Regions from separate parts of the Rahnella sp. CFA14(1/10) genome, predicted to be linked through region 1. Evidence: predicted binding sites of a transcription regulator. Region 1 holds the regulator's gene; each other region holds the start of a gene.
What was found. The regulator CRP, encoded in region 1, controls carbon source genes, mostly activating them, when cyclic AMP is high. The targets are predictions, from matches to a motif close to ATGTGANNNNNNTCACAT.
Positions count from the first base shown of each region.

Region 2: a site for CRP is predicted at 1,852-1,869, ahead of aaeR (HTH-type transcriptional activator AaeR). Genes of this name have one in related genera too.
Region 3: a site for CRP is predicted at 1,822-1,839, ahead of EVX52_RS20565 (2-hydroxycarboxylate transporter family protein). Genes of this name have one in related genera too.

Region 1 covers NZ_SEWS01000006.1:15,429-18,712, forward strand. Annotated here, with positions in the region: gene EVX52_RS13075 (phosphoribulokinase) at 1-185, shown strand, start outside; gene EVX52_RS13080 (OsmC family protein) at 189-596, opposite strand; gene crp (cAMP-activated global transcriptional regulator CRP) at 959-1,591, shown strand; gene EVX52_RS13090 (YccS/YhfK family putative transporter) at 1,653-3,284, shown strand, end outside.
Region 2 covers NZ_SEWS01000010.1:130,164-133,447, forward strand. Annotated here, with positions in the region: gene tldD (metalloprotease TldD) at 1-849, shown strand, start outside; gene aaeR (HTH-type transcriptional activator AaeR) at 896-1,834, opposite strand; gene aaeX (p-hydroxybenzoic acid efflux pump operon protein AaeX) at 2,109-2,312, shown strand; gene aaeA (p-hydroxybenzoic acid efflux pump subunit AaeA) at 2,320-3,255, shown strand; gene aaeB (p-hydroxybenzoic acid efflux pump subunit AaeB) at 3,266-3,284, shown strand, end outside.
Region 3 covers NZ_SEWS01000011.1:22,415-25,698, forward strand. Annotated here, with positions in the region: gene EVX52_RS20560 (sensor histidine kinase) at 1-1,591, opposite strand, end outside; gene EVX52_RS20565 (2-hydroxycarboxylate transporter family protein) at 1,911-3,266, shown strand.

The DNA.
Region 1 (3,284 bases):
TTGTGGTGATCCATTTCCAGGGACTGGACGACATCGATTTCCCCTATCTGCTGGCAATGTTGCAGGGGTCATTTATCTCGCACATCAAAACGCTGGTGGTACCAGGTGGGAAAATGGGGCTGGCAATGGAGCTGATCATGGCGCCACTGGTGCAGCGCCTGATGGAAGGTAAGAAAATCGAGTAAACTTTATTCCGCTGCAATCACTTCAAAGCTGTGGGTGATGGTGGCCGCTTTACCCAACATCAGAGACACTGAACAGTATTTTTCGGCAGAAAGGCTGACCGCACGTTCAACAATCTTATCGGTCAGATCCTTACCGGTGACGATAAAATGCAGATTGATATGCGTGAACAGACGCGGCGCTTCTTCGCGGCGTTGTGAAGTCAGCTTCACTTCACAATCACGCACGTCATTACGGCCTTTCTGTAAAATAGATACCACGTCAATTGCACTGCAGCCGCCTGCGGACATCAGTAACATTTCCATCGGGCTTGGGGCTTTATCGCCCGCGTTACCATCCATTGAAATCTGATGACCCGACGCTGACTCACCTAAAAAGGTCAGCCCTTCAACCCATTTGACACGTGCGTGCATGAACTATTCTCCCGGTGAATAAACTTTTAGAAATCTGCTCTCAGAGTACCCTTTAGACCAAAATCTGGCAACGTAACCCGATCGCCATCATGCTGAAGCGAGACAACAGAAGACAGCATCTCAAACCTGTGCTACAAACAAAGCCGAAACATACTTTCCAGTAAATTGCGGTGACGGTTTTTGCGGTTTAAGAACAGAACCCACGGTGTTAACAGCAATAAACAGGCTGTTGCACTCCGACATCCGCTTGCAGCATTTCTGGGGAGTTATATGCTGAAAGGGCGCTTTGGATTTGAAGTGCCATACAGGGAACTCTGAGCCCTGTGATTTTGGGCAGCGATAACAACAGAGGATAATAGCTAATGGTTCTCGGCAAGCCACAAACAGACCCGACTCTTGAATGGTTCCTGTCTCACTGTCATATACATAAGTATCCTTCTAAAAGTACGCTGATTCACCAGGGTGAAAAAGCCGAAACGCTTTACTACATCGTGAAAGGGTCAGTTGCTGTCCTGATTAAAGATGAAGAAGGCAAGGAAATGATACTGTCCTACCTTAACCAAGGTGACTTCATCGGTGAGCTGGGACTCTTCGAAGAAGGTCAGGAACGTAGTGCCTGGGTACGTGCTAAAACTGCCTGTGAAGTGGCTGAAATTTCGTATAAAAAGTTCCGCCAGCTGATTCAGGTTAACCCGGATATTCTGATGCGTCTCTCCGCGCAGATGGCCAACCGTCTGCAAGTGACGTCAGAGAAAGTCGGCAACCTTGCCTTCCTCGACGTAACCGGTCGTATCGCTCAAACGTTGCTCAACCTGGCTAAACAGCCTGATGCAATGACCCATCCGGACGGGATGCAAATCAAGATTACCCGTCAGGAAATTGGCCAAATCGTCGGTTGTTCACGTGAAACAGTCGGACGAATCCTCAAAATGCTGGAAGATCAGAGCCTGATCTCCGCACACGGGAAAACGATTGTCGTTTACGGCACACGTTAATCCCTCGAAAATTGGCGCGGCAGAATACTGTCGCGCCTTTTTTATGGGCTAAGCTTTACCCATGACGTTATGGCGAAAACTGTTTTACCATCCTGAAGTGAATTACGCGCTGCGCCAGACGCTGGTGTTGTGCCTGCCTGTTGGCATTTGCTGGCTGTTTGGCAACTTGCAAATGGGTCTGCTGTTTTCCCTCTGCCCGGCCTGCTGTAACATCGCCGGTCTGGATACCCCGCACAAACGCTTTTTCAAACGTCTGATCGTCGGCGGTTCACTGTTTGCCGTGAGCAGCATTCTGCTGCAACTGATGCTGGAAAACTGGCACGTTCCGCTGCCGCTGATCATGCTATCGCTGGCGTTATTGCTCGGCGTTACCGGTGAAATCAGCCCGTTACATGCGCGCCTGTTACCCGGCGCGCTGGTAGCCACTATTTTCACACTGAGTATGGTCGGCGTGCGCCCGATGTGGCAGGCACCGGTGCTGTTCGCAGCAGGCACAGCCTGGTACGGGGTGTTTAACTGGGTGTGGTTTCGTATTTCGCAAGAACAGCCTATGCGCGAAACGCTCAGCCAGCTTTATCTGCAACTCGCGGATTATTTCGAGGCCAAGTACAGTCTGCTGACGCAACATACCGATCCCGAGACGGCGTTGCCGCCATTACTTACCCGTCAGCAGCAGGTTATCGACCTGATTGCCCTGCTTTATCAGCAATTACACATGCTGCCACAACACGGACATCATCATCACCATAAGCGACTGTTTCAGCTTTTTCAGGTTGCTCTCGATTTGCAGGAGCACATTACCGTCAGCCTGCATCAGCCGGAGGAAGTACAGAAACTGGTTGAGGAAAGCCATGCAGAAGCGGTAATCCGCCGCAATGCGCAGGTGATTTCCACCCGTCTTCGGGTGATTGCCGGCGATATTCTTTATCACCGTTTATCTGAGCGCTTTACCATGGCCAATGAGCTGGCTGCGCTGGAGAAAATCGCCGCGCGTAACCCGGACAATCCGGTTGGCCAGTTTTGTTATTACCATTTCAGCCGCATTGCGCGCCTGCTGCGGACCCAGCGCCCGTTATACCGGCGCGATCTGATGAGCACCCAGCCACGGCTGCCCTTCTGGACTGCGCTAAAAAGCTATCTTTCTTTCAAATCCGTGGCCCTGCGTAATGCCGCGCGTCTGGGCATTATTTTGGCGATTGGCAGCAGCCTGGGGCTGTTCTTCAATTTGCCCAAACCGTACTGGATTTTGCTGACTATCATGCTGGTCAGCCAGAACGGCTATAACGCCACTCGGGTCAGGATCCAGCACCGTGCGCTCGGTACGCTGGCAGGTTTGCTGATTGCTTCAGGATTGTTAAAACTGGCGCTACCGGAAAGCACCACGCTGCTGTGCATGCTGCTGATCACCTTGTTGTCCTATACGGTTTTACGCAAAAATTACGGGCTGGCGATGGTCGGCATGACGGTGACGGCAGTGTATACCCTGCAACTACTGGCGATGAACGGTGTGCATTTTCTGATACCACGACTGGTCGATACGCTGCTCGGCTGTGCGCTGGCCTTCGGTGGCACCCTCTGGCTATGGCCGCAATGGCAAAGCGGTTTGCTGCGCCAGAACGCGCATCAGGCGCTGGAAACGTATCAGGACGCTATCCGTCTGCTGCTTGAGGAAAACCCCGACACCGCAAAACTG
Region 2 (3,284 bases), on a different contig from region 1:
GGCTCCAGTGGCGGCGGCGGTCGTGTCGGTTATGATTACTTCCTCGAAACCGTGAACGGTGAAGTGCGCGCGGAAGCCTTTGCCCGTGATGCTGTACGTATGGCATTGCTGAACCTGACGGCAGTCGCCGCACCGGCTGGCGGCATGCCTGTTGTGCTGGGTTCCGGCTGGCCGGGTGTGCTGTTGCATGAGGCGGTAGGTCACGGTCTGGAAGGTGACTTTAACCGTCGCGGGACCTCGGTATTTAGCGGTCAGATGGGCAAGCGTGTGGCCTCTGAACTGTGTACCGTGGTGGATGATGGTACGCTGCCGGGTCTGCGTGGTTCACTGGCGATTGATGATGAGGGTGTGCCGGGTCAGTACAATGTGCTGATCGAAAATGGTGTGTTGAAAGGCTATATGCAGGACAAGCTGAATGCGCGTCTGATGGGGGTTTCGCCGACCGGTAACGGCCGCCGCGAATCCTACGCACATCTGCCGATGCCGCGTATGACCAATACCTATATGCTGGCCGGGAAATCAACGCCGGAAGATATCATCAGTAGCGTGGAATATGGCCTGTATGCGCCCAACTTCGGCGGGGGGCAGGTGGATATCACCTCGGGTAAATTCGTATTCTCGACGTCCGAAGCGTATCTGATCGAAAAAGGCCGCATCACCAAACCGGTGAAAGGCGCGACGCTGATCGGCTCGGGCATTGAAGCAATGCAACAGATTTCCATGGTCGGCAACGATCTGGCGATCGATAAAGGGGTTGGCGTGTGCGGTAAAGAAGGTCAGAGCCTGCCGGTCGGGGTCGGTCAGCCCACCCTGAAGCTGGATAATCTGACCGTCGGCGGCACTGCGTAGTAGAAGATTATTTCGATGTTATCCCTCCCCTTTCACACGGGGAGGTTTAATTCCACTGGGTGACTTTTATCCCCTGCCGGTATCCCTGATACACCTTGCTCACCCGTTTGAAATAATCCGTCAGATAATCAATACAGACCTGGACCTTCAGCGGCAGTTTGTCCTTTTGGGTATACAGCGCGTAAACCGGCCGCGGATCAGACTGATAGCTCCTGAACAGAATTTCCACTTCACCGGCATTGATCTCTTCAATGACCCACATCAGCGGCACATACGCGATACCGACACCGGCTTTCAGCCAGCGGATCATGGTCTGCGAATCGTTGGTGACGAAGCGGCCCTGCGGAGTAATGCGGGTCGAAATACCTTCGGGGGCGATCAGTTCAAATTCGCTGTCCGGGCGGACGCTGTACTCCAGCCATGAGAAATTCACCATATCTGCCGGTTTCTCCGGCGTCCCGTGCTGCGCCAGATAACTGTGTGCCGCGCATACCACCATCGGCATTGAGCCCAGGCGGGTGCAGAACAGACTGGAGTCTTGCAACGCACCCACGCGGATGACCATGTCCAGCCCGTCGGCGATAAGATCCGGTGCCGGAATGCCGGTCACCAGATTCACCGTCAGGCCGGGGTATTCAGTGAGCATTTCGGCGGTCATCGCAGCAAGAACATTTTGTGCCATTGTCGATGAGCTGCCGATGCGTAATGTGCCGGTCGGGGTGTTGTTGAAGGCATACAATTGTTCATGTACTTCGCGCACATCGTGCAACATTTTCCGGCAACCCTGATAGTAAAGCTTACCGGCTTCCGTCAGGCCAAGACTGCGGGTGCTGCGGTTTAGCAGTTTGATTTGTAAATCATTTTCCAGCTTTGAGATCGTCTGACTGATGGCGGAAACGCTCATGTCGAGGCGTCGTGCGGCCGCAGTAAAGGAGCCGCTTTCCACTACCTGAGCAAAGATCGACATGCGTTTTAATCGGTCCATTGTTAACTCTGGCTTAAAAGTGATTTAGATCACAGAACGTTGATTAGTTGATAATAAGCACGCTAATATACCCTTCCGGGCGATAAAGCTCAGGTTTCAGTTTTCCTGACATCATGCTTACCTTCGCACACTTCCCTGGCAACTTTGCAGCTTCATTGCTCTGCTCCCGTTGAATTATTTTTCATCGGGGTCGCGTGCCGTTGCCTAAAATAATAAATAATGCGTGCGCGGGACGTTATGCGTTTGTCCGTCGTAATAATGTAAGGAATTTTTGATGAGTTTGCTTCCGGTAATGGTGATTTTCGGATTGTCGTTTCCTCCGGTGTTTTTTGAAATACTGTTGGCGCTGGTGGTATTTTTTCTGCTGCGGCGTGTATTGCAACCCACCGGAATTTACGACTTTGTCTGGCACCCGGCGTTGTTCAACACAGCTTTGTACTGCTGTCTTTTCTACCTGATCTCCTGCATGTTCGTCTGAGGGCGTTGTGAAAAATTTCTCCATAAAAATAATACGTTACACAATAACGTTGATTCTTGTCGTGCTGGCTGTCATCGCAATCTTCAAAGCCTGGGCGTTCTATACAGAATCTCCATGGACCCGTGATGCCAAATTTACCGCTGACGTGGTGTCTATCGCGCCCGATGTCACCGGTCTGATTACCGATGTGCCGGTGGTTGATAACCAACTGGTGAAGAAAGGCCAGGTGCTGTTCAAAATCGACCAGCCGCGCTACCAGCAGGCGCTGGACGAAGCGAGCGCTGACGTCGCGTATTACCAGGCGCTGGTTTCTGAGAAAAAGCGCGAAGCCGGACGCCGTGTGAAACTGGGCGTTCAGGCCATGTCGCAGGAAGAAATCGATCAGGCAAATAACGTGTTGCAAACCGCTCAACATCAGATGGCGAAAGCGCAGGCTGCACGGGATCTGGCGGTGCTGGATCTGGAACGTACGGTGGTGGTGGCACCTGCCGACGGCTGGGTCACTAACCTGACCGTCCATCCGGGTAACTACATCAACCGTGGTTCGACCGCCGTGGCGCTGGTGAAGAAAAATTCCTTCTATATTCTTGCCTATCTTGAAGAAACCAAACTGTCCGGGCTGAAAAAAGGTGACCGTGCGGAAATCACGCCGCTCGGCAGCAACCGCATCATGCACGGTACAGTCGACAGCGTAGCGGCCGCGGTGACAAACAGTTCCTCTTCTGCGGCATCCAACGGTCTGGCGACTATCGACAGCAACCTCGAATGGGTGCGCCTGGCGCAGCGTGTGCCGGTGAAAATCCTGCTTGATGCCGAAGATCAGCAACATCCTTATCCGGCAGGTACCACGGCGACGGTGGTGATTACCGGCAGCCATGACCGTAAACAAGATGAAGGATCCCCGTTCCTTCGCCTCCTGCATCGTCTGAGAGAGTTTGGTTAAGGCCGGAAAGATGAATAGCGTACTTATCC
Region 3 (3,284 bases), on a different contig from region 1:
TACCTTGCGGCGTGTTGTCTGATATTTCGATGCTACCACCCGCCTGACGGACATAACCGGCAACCAGATACAGGCCGATGCCATGTTCTGCACCCGTGGCGTCCTGTCCGCTGGAAGGCTTACTGGTGACGCCTTGTTCAAACAGGTGCGGTTTGAGCGCATCTTCCACACCGTTGCCCTGATCGGCGACTTCAATCAGCAGTTCCTGGTTTCTGTCGGAAATATACAATTCAACCGGTGCAGGCGGCGACAGCGCTTTCAGCGTGGCGTCCACGGCGTTATCGAGCAAGTTACCGACTACGGACATCAGCTCGGTTTCGCTAATGCCTGCCGGAATGCGGGTGAGCTGACAAGCCGGGTCGAAACTCAGCCCGACGCCTTTTTCACGCGCGCTGACGTATTTCCCCAGCAGCAGGCCGCACAGCGCGGGTGAGGTAAAGCGCGCTGAGACGAAATCCAGCACCGCCTGTGCGCCTTCCGATTGCGCCTGTATATAGTGCATGGCGTCATCGTAACGCTGCATTTGCAACAAACCTGCCAGCGTGGCGGTCCAGTTGAGCTGTTCATGGCGCATGATGCGCAGATTATCAGCATAGCGTTTCACCTGACTCAACTGGCTGCTCAGCGTATTAATGTCATTTTTATCGCGGAAACTGAATACCCAGCCACTCTCTGCACCGGGTTCCAGTTCGATTGGCACGCGGTTGACGATCACCTGGCGCTGATTAAGTACCGTAATCTGATCATGTTGACTGTTATTTCCACTGATGCCGCTTTGCGTGAAGAATGCGGGAGGCGTCTGAAGCACCTCCGCCAGGGGTTTACCCAGCAGTTCGTTTTCGGGCCGGCGGATATCGAGCAATTCACGCGCAGCCCGGTTAATGGAAATCAGCTGCTTTTCAGCGTTAACCGCAAATACGCCTTCATACATGGCTTCCAGTAAAGCTTTTTGCTGGCGAACCAGCAGGGCGATATCTTTGGGTTCCAGCCAGAACATCTGTCTTTTAACGTTACGGGTAAACATCCAGGAAAAGATAAACAACAATAATAAAAGCAGCAAACCGTATAAACCGGCCTGCGCCAGACGGCGGCCATTAATATTGTCGATATATGAGGTGAGATAACCGACCGAAACAATCCCGATCACCTGGTTATTCGCATCCAGAATCGGGGCTTTGCTGCGTAATGAAACGCCAATGCCGCCCTGACGCACAGAAATAATGGTTTTACCGGCCAGTACACCGGCGTTATCACCGCCGATCATCGGCAGGTCTACGCGATCCGGCGATTCGGAATGATAAAGATGCAGCTCGCGGGTGTCGCCGATGACGATATAACTGGCGTCACTTTTATCGCGTAATGGCTGGATAAGCTGCGCGATGCCGGAAATATCCCGCGCCTTAACTTTCTGCGCCAGCCCTGGCATCAGCGCAATCTCGCTGGCCTGAACCCGGGCACGCTGACCGAGATCATGATGCAACTGGCGGTCGATAATATGAAATAAAATCGCCCCCAGCAGTGCCAGCAACACGCAGGAAAATACCACCAGAGATAAAAAGAGTTTTACCTGAAAAGGTAATCTGAATTTCATACGACCTGCTGCAAGGCGAACTTAAAACATACATTGAATAAGCCTATCACGGCAAAATGTGAGCCGTAATCGCAGAGAAGCAGAGTTGTGAACAGGAGATTAAAATGGCGATGATTTCACACAGTAATGACAGGGTTAAAGGTGGGTTTTACTACTAATCTTATAATCCTTATAAAGCAAGGTGCATTAACACCATAAACACCATAACAACCTTTATCCCTGCGATTTTAATTTGAACAACCTCACATCCGGCTGACCGGTCGTTTTCATATGCTCAGACCATCAATAAGAAAAGACTCCCGAAGAAAGAGGCAATGTCATGAGCACAACCGACGATTCCTACATCGCTGTCAAAGAAACGAAAACCTCCGGCCTTTCAGCCAGACAAAAATGGTGGCACATTCTTGATAACTACAAAATAGGCATCATCCCGCTGCCATTTTTTCTGCTGGCGGGCGTACTGATCCTGCTTGACTGCCTGAACGGCAAGTTGCCGAGCGACATCGTGGTGATGGTCGCCACGCTGGCCTTCTTCGGCTTTGCCTGCGGTGAGTTCGGTAAACGCTTACCTGTGGTAGGGAAACTGGGGGCCGCGGCGATTTGTGCCACGTTTATTCCTTCGGCGATGGTGCATTATGGTCTGCTGCCGGATGTTGTTGTTGACTCCACGGTCAAATTTTATAAATCCACCAATATTCTCTACCTCTATATTTGCTGCATTATTGTCGGCAGCATCATGAGCATGAATCGTCAGGTGTTGATTCAGGGCTTTATGCGTATTTTTGTGCCGATGCTGTGCGGCGAAGTTGTCGGGATGATCGCCGGTATGGCGATGGGCACGGTTTTAGGTTTACCGCCGGTGCAAACCTTCTTTTTCCTGATCCTGCCAATCATGGCCGGTGGTGTAGGAGAAGGCGCAATCCCGCTGTCGATGGGTTACGCGACCATCCTGCATATGGAGCAAGGTGTGGCGCTTGGGCGCATTCTGCCGATTGTTATGCTTGGCGGTCTGACGGCCATTGTGCTGGCGGGTGTGCTGAATCAGCTGGGGAAACGTTATCCACATCTGACGGGTGAAGGCCAGCTGATGCCGTCGGGCAACGGCAAGATGGGCAGCGGTACTGAGGAATTTAACGGTAACCCGGGCGTCAATGCGCTGGCCTGTGGCGCACTGCTGGCGATCCTGTTGTACATGGTCGGAATGCTGGGCCAGAAATGGATTGGCCTGCCGGCGCCCGTGGGCATGCTGTTTGCGGCGGTGCTGGTGAAACTGGCTAACGGCGTTTCGCCGACTATTCAGCACGGTTCAATGACGGTGTATAAATTCTTCCGTACGGCGGTAACTTATCCGGTGTTATTCGCGGTGGGGGTGGCCATTACGCCTTGGCAGGAGCTGATCAACGCTTTCACTATTCAGAACCTGCTGGTGATTGTGACCACCGTAATGGCGCTGGTCGGCACCGGCTTTTATGTGGGTAAGAAAATCGGCATGCATCCTATCGATGTGGCGATCGTCTCCTGCTGTCAGAGCGGGCAGGGCGGCACCGGTGACGTGGCAATTCTGACATCCGGTAACCGCATGACGCTGATGCCCTTCGCGCAAATTGCTACCCGCATAGGCGGCGCAATTAACGTATCCGTCGGATTATTCGTGCTGGCGAAATTCTTCGCATAACATCTTCCCCCCTTCAGC